DNA from 2 places in the Colwellia meonggei genome. Region 1 is predicted to be linked to the other one. Evidence: riboswitches for the same ligand, from Rfam matches in the RefSeq annotation. Region 1 holds a riboswitch; the other holds the start of a gene.

Region 1 (3,142 bases):
CTACTTGGTTATAGTTTAGCATTCATGGCTGCAGTTACATGGGCATGCTATTCGTTGTTATCTAAAAAATTAATTATTAAATACACTGAATTTGGCTCTGCAACAGTCGGACTGTTTTGTTTACTTTCTGGTGTATTAGCAGCACTTGCTCATATTATAGCTGAAGAAATACCTACTATTAGTAGTTCTGATTTAGGCTTAATTTTTTTATTAGGGGTAGGGCCAATGGGGTTATCTTTTTATTGTTGGGATGCCGCAGTCAAAAAAGGTGATCCGCGGGTGATTGCAACAATGTCATACTTTACACCCCTGTTATCAACTCTACTGTTAATACTATTTAGTGAATCACTTTTTAGTCAGCAAGTTTTTACCGCAATGCTGCTTATTGTTGCAGGTGCAATTATTGCCAATTTAAGAATACGTCAAGGTAATGGAGTTGATAGTATTTAAGCATTAGTAAGCCAACTTATAGCGAATACTAAAAGGAGATTGGTTTACGCTTTGAACGTGCCGGCATTTCAGTAGTTTGTTCTTTTTCTATGGCACTTTGTTTTACTTTTTTCTTTGTTTGCTTCTTTTTAGTCGCTTTTACCTTCGATACAAGTGGTTGTATTGATGGCTCCGGTTTTGTTAGGTCTTCAACAAAGTTAACCTGAAAAATTTCGCCATTAAATTCAATAATGTCTTCATGGTAAATCTTTTTACGTTTTTGAAATTCAACTTCATTATTAACAGCTACATAGCCTTCACTGATGACAATTTTGGCTTCGCCACCACCACCAACCATATTTGCTATTTTAAGTAGTTTACATAATTCAATGGGTTGTACAGAAATATTAATTAAAGGAATGTCGTCAATCATGAAAAGTCTTTAAAGCAAAATTTAAAAAATAATTATAACTGAGTTACTAACTAATGTCCTCCGCTGATACTTATTACACTTTAGTTAAAGCACAGTAAATCTAGCTTTAACTATTTGTATTGTAGTAAAAATAGTCACATTACAAAAATTAACCTTGTGTAACAATAATGTCTCTGTATAATGCGCCTCGGCAGAAACGGCAAGATACTTGAAAAGGTATTACGCAAAACTACCGGTCTACGGGTATTACCTATGACAGCGGGGTTTCCAATGCGATTTAGTATCGATAGTTCGTTTCACAGTTTTTACTTTATTGATATTAAGGCACACCATGAAAAACATCATATTAGCTATTTCATTTGTATTATTAACTTCTACTTACTCGTCAAATGTACAAGCCCAAAATGTAGCTAAAACTCTATGTGAATACGTTTCTGTTGATGATAAATCACGTTTTCGTTCATTTCTAAAGTCTAATAAATTAAAAATTCGTAAAGTATTCGACGGTGTTCAATGTAACGGCCAAAATTTAGTTGCATTTGCTAGTCAGAAAAACGCAATTAAAACGGGCACTTTAATGTTAGGTAAATTACCAAAAGCGAAAGTTGAAGGTATTTTAGCAACGATCACATCTCCTGAATTAACAGCAGCTGCACAGAAGCGCATTAATGGCTAATCGTTAAAATATAATATTTTGATCAAGCGAGCATAGGCTCGCTTTTTTATTGCCTAGAATTCTCTTGTAATGTATTTACAAGGTATGGAATTGATAACAGTGAGCAAAGCTTCGTAAATGGTGTATCGAATAGAGAATTACCCTTTGTGGTTTTTGCAGTTGTTTAGTTTTGGCAAAAGCTTAAAGGCTTAACAATACTCGTGGTGGACGATACTGGACTTGAATCAGTGACTTGGCGCAGATTATAAAGAGTAGTAGGTGCTTTATAAAGAAAAGCTAAAAGGTTCAAAAAAAAGGTTTTGAGGATTTAAAAATAGTGGTGGACGATACTGGGCTTGAACCAGTGACCCCCGCCTTGTAAGGGCGGTGCTCTCCCAACTGAGCTAATCGTCCATTTTGGTTTTAATTCTTTATGGCAAAGAATGGTGGACGATACTGGGCTTGAACCAGTGACCCCCGCCTTGTAAGGGCGGTGCTCTCCCAACTGAGCTAATCGTCCATTTTGGTTTTAATTCTTTATGGTAAAGAATGGTGGACGATACTGGGCTTGAACCAGTGACCCCCGCCTTGTAAGGGCGGTGCTCTCCCAACTGAGCTAATCGTCCATATAAGAAAATAACTTATACAAACAGAGATATGGTGGACGATACTGGGCTTGAACCAGTGACCCCCGCCTTGTAAGGGCGGTGCTCTCCCAACTGAGCTAATCGTCCGTCTCTGTGGGGGCGTATTATAGGGAGAACGAAAAAGCTGTCAACAAAAACTCGGTACTTTTTTGCTATTTTTTTAACTATTTAGTTCAACCGCTTCAATTTCCATCATAGTGATGGATTTGTGAACTTTTTTAGCCGACTAAGCGTTATTTGAAATGAATTAAGCCAACGAGTAGGTGTATTTCATATCTTTGCCTGATAAAATGCAGCCAACTTTATTAACCATAATTTTTGTTTTTATTGCTTTCTTGGGCAATTAAACATCTTAGTTGAGATTTTTATGACTTTAACAACTCGTTTTGCTCCTAGTCCAACAGGGTATTTGCATGTTGGTGGCGCACGTACTGCTTTATACAGTTGGTTATATGCCCAAAAAAATGGCGGTAACTTTATTCTTCGTATTGAAGACACTGATTTAGAACGTTCAACTCAAGCCTCTGTTGATGCCATAATGGATGGTATGAATTGGTTAAACCTTGAATGGACACATGGCCCTTATTTTCAAACACAACGTTTTGACCGTTATAAAGAAGTTATTGCAGAGCTTTTAGCATCTGGTAATGCTTATCGTTGTTATAGCACCGCAGAAGAAGTTGAAGCGATGCGTGAAGAAGCGAAAGCCAAAGGTGAAATTGAAAAGTACAACGGCTTATGGCGTGACCGTACAGATCACCCCGCAGATAGGGCTTTTGTTATTCGATTTAAAAACCCATTAGACGGTGATGTTGTCATTAATGACATCGTTAAAGGTGATATTACAATTAGTAATAGCCAACTTGACGACTTAATTATTGCTCGCTCAGACGGTACGCCAACCTACAACTTAACGGTTGTTGTTGATGATTTAGACATGAAGATTAGTCACGTAGTACGTGGTGATGATCATATTAG
Region 2 (3,142 bases), on a different contig from region 1:
AACGTCAAATGATGAATGGCGAACTTGAAGTGGAATTAACGCCTCAAGGAACACTAGCCGAAAAAATGCGTGCCGGCGGAGCCGGTATTCCTGCATTCTACACGGCGACAGGTTACGGTACTCCTGTTGCAGAGGGCAAAGAAGAGCGAGAATTTGACGGTAGGCATTACATTTTAGAACCTGCTATTAAAGGCGACTTTGCCATTGTTAAAGCTTGGAAAGCAGATCGCTACGGCAACTTAGTGTTTAGAAAAACTGCTCGTAACTTCAATCCTATGGCAGCAGCGGCGGGTAAAATTACTGTAGTAGAAGTAGAAGAAATTGTTGAACCTGGTGAGTTAGACCCAGATCACATTCATACACCAGGTATTTACGTTAACCGTTTAATATTGGGTTCATTTGAAAAACGCATTGAACAACGTACTGTTCGCAGCGATACATAATTATAAGTGTTAGTAAGGAGTAATTTATGGCTTTATCAAGAGAACAACTAGCACAACGCGTTGCGCAAGAGTTACAAGACGGTTACTACGTTAATTTAGGCATAGGCATTCCAACATTAGTGGCCAACTACGTACCTGAGGGAATGGAAGTGATGCTGCAGTCGGAAAATGGTCTATTAGGTATGGGGCAATTCCCTACCGAAGCAGAAATTGACGCTGACTTAATTAATGCAGGTAAACAAACGGTAACTATGGCAACGGGTGCATCAATTTTTGATTCAGCAGAATCTTTTGCCATGATCCGCGGTGGTCATGTTGATTTAACCGTTTTAGGCGCTTTTGAAGTGGACGTTAACGGCAACATTGCCTCGTACATGATCCCAGGCAAGCTAATTAAAGGTATGGGCGGAGCAATGGATTTAGTTGCTGGTGCCGATAACATTATCGTGACCATGACTCACGCATCAAAACATGGCGTTTCAAAACTACTCAGTAACTGTACACTACCGTTAACGGGTAAAGGTTGCATAAAAAAAGTATTAACTGACTTAGCTTTTATTGAAATTAAAAATGGTAAATTCTATTTATTAGAGCGTGCTCCAGGTGTATCGGTAGAAGAAATCATTTCATTAACCGAAGGTAAATTGGTTGTTGACGGTGATATTCCTGAGATGACTTTTTAAACGTAATAACAAATAGTTAACAAAAAACGATTAAATTAGGGGGCATTAGCCCCTTTTTTTGTGGTTAATTTCTTACAATATGTAGGTATTTGTCCTAAAACTGTAAACCCCTCTAAATTACACTCATTCCTAAAATCAAAATAATTGATTGTTTTAAAAGAATTAAATATAAAAACCTTTAACTATGGAAAACAAAATGCAACAAAGCAGTTGCATTTAATTCAAGATTTGGTAATACTGAAATTGACAAAGAAAAGGCAAGACACGCGAAAACGTGTTACGCAAAACCACCGGTCTAAGGGTAAGTATAATTCTGTATTTATCTATGACAGCGGAGTTACCGAGTTATTAGGTACATCCTGTGGTTTTTTCTTTTACTAACTCTATTTGTATTATAAAAGGTTATTAAAATGAAAAAATTATTACTAGTTACTACCGTTACTGCTTTAACGATGACGTCTATTATATCTGCGCCGAAAGCGCAAGCCGCCGACATTGCACAAAATGTATGTGAGTATGTTGCCGCCGACGACAAGAAACGTATGCGTTCATTTTTAAAGACGAATAAATTAAAAATTCGTAATATCTTCGCGGGTATCCAGTGTAATGGTAAAAACTTGTTAGAATTCGCTGCTACTAAAGGTTCAGTAAAAACTGGTTCTTTGATGATTAGTAAATTACCAAAGAAAACTGTTTCAGCTAACTTGGCACTTATTCAAAATGGATCGCAACCATTAATCGACGCTGCTAACAAACGTGTAAGCAGCTAGAAATTTATTTTCCAGTAGGCGTTAATACTTATTGTAAGTTCGATGTTTTACTAGTTAATAATTCTTATGTCTTTAAAAAGGCCAGCATATGCTGGCCTTTTTTTCTTTTCCGATTAAATAATATTTAAATCTTTAATTTCAACTAGCTACCTGCTAAAAAACGGATTAAAATCTTTATAAAATAGTTATAGTTTTGGTTGTCTAAATGCCACATAAACGCAGTTATATTAATAGCAACAATGCACTCGTTTTAACTGGAGGTGGCGCTCGTGCGGCTTATCAAGTTGGTGTATTATCGGCAATTGCCAAGTTTATCCCAAGAAATCATGGTATTCCCTTCCCTATTATTTGTGGCACATCTGCCGGCGCAATTAATTCAACCGCTTTAGCCTGTTATGCCTCATGCTTTCAATTAGGCGTTAAGAAACTCGAATGGGTTTGGAAAAACCTCGATCCTGGACGTATTTACCATAGTGATGCTATACGTGTATTTAGCCATTTATCAGCAGGCTTGCTTGGCAGCTTTCAAGCAGACTATGCAAATAAACGAGCTCGAAGTTTATTGAATAATGCGCCATTACTCGATTTACTAAACATGGTGATAGATTTTAGTCGCATTGATACCAATATTAGGCGTGGATATTTATCAGCGGTTTCTGTAACAGCTTCAAGTTATACCAGCGGTGACTCCATTAGTTTTTTTCAATCGTTGGAATCTATATCGCCTTGGTTTAGAGCAAAGCGTCGAGGTGAGCCAACCCAATTGAACAGCCAGCATTTAATGGCCTCCGCTGCTATTCCTTTAGTGTTTCCTTCAGCTAAGGTTAAACATGATCATTTGGGCGACGGATCTATTCATCAGCTTTCACCATTAAGTCCAGCAATACATTTAGGCGCAGAAAAAATATTCATTGTTGGTGTTGAACAGCCGAAAGAGCCAATGCACGCACAAGAAAACAACCCTCACCCTCCAACAACGGCAACTATTGCAGGTCACCTACTAGATACGATTTTCTCTGATACTTTACAAAGTGATATTGAGCGTATGGAGCGTGTCAACCACACTTTGTCATTAATACCCGAACATTTAAAACAAGAAACCGTAGGATTAAAAAATATAGAGTCTTTGCTAATTAATCCAAGTCATGACTTTAATGCCATTGCGGTTAATTATTTTGATAGATTGCCACTATCTATCAGACTATTACTGCGCAGTGTTGGTATTACTAATGACGCAGAATCGAGT

The links. Region 1 has a riboswitch for cyclic di-GMP ahead of AC27E9_RS13105 (DUF3718 domain-containing protein). Riboswitches for the same ligand answer to the same signal wherever they lie in the genome.
Region 2: it holds a riboswitch for cyclic di-GMP, as region 1 does, so the genes downstream of both, AC27E9_RS18120 (DUF3718 domain-containing protein) here and AC27E9_RS13105 (DUF3718 domain-containing protein) in region 1, are expected to answer to the same signal.

The regions. Positions count from the first base shown of each region.
Region 1 is NZ_BAAJLZ010000005.1:60,746-63,887, forward strand. Features, by position in the region: gene AC27E9_RS13095 (DMT family transporter) at 1-450, shown strand, start outside; gene AC27E9_RS13100 (RNA-binding S4 domain-containing protein) at 479-862, opposite strand; cyclic di-GMP riboswitch class I at 1,051-1,134, shown strand; gene AC27E9_RS13105 (DUF3718 domain-containing protein) at 1,194-1,538, shown strand; tRNA gene AC27E9_RS13110 (tRNA-Val) at 1,856-1,931, opposite strand; tRNA gene AC27E9_RS13115 (tRNA-Val) at 1,962-2,037, opposite strand; tRNA gene AC27E9_RS13120 (tRNA-Val) at 2,068-2,143, opposite strand; tRNA gene AC27E9_RS13125 (tRNA-Val) at 2,176-2,251, opposite strand; gene gltX (glutamate--tRNA ligase) at 2,532-3,142, shown strand, end outside.
Region 2 is NZ_BAAJLZ010000011.1:62,496-65,637, reverse strand. Features, by position in the region: gene AC27E9_RS18130 (CoA transferase subunit A) at 1-443, shown strand, start outside; gene AC27E9_RS18125 (3-oxoacid CoA-transferase subunit B) at 470-1,126, shown strand; cyclic di-GMP riboswitch class I at 1,373-1,471, shown strand; gene AC27E9_RS18120 (DUF3718 domain-containing protein) at 1,537-1,896, shown strand; gene AC27E9_RS18115 (patatin-like phospholipase family protein) at 2,102-3,142, shown strand, end outside.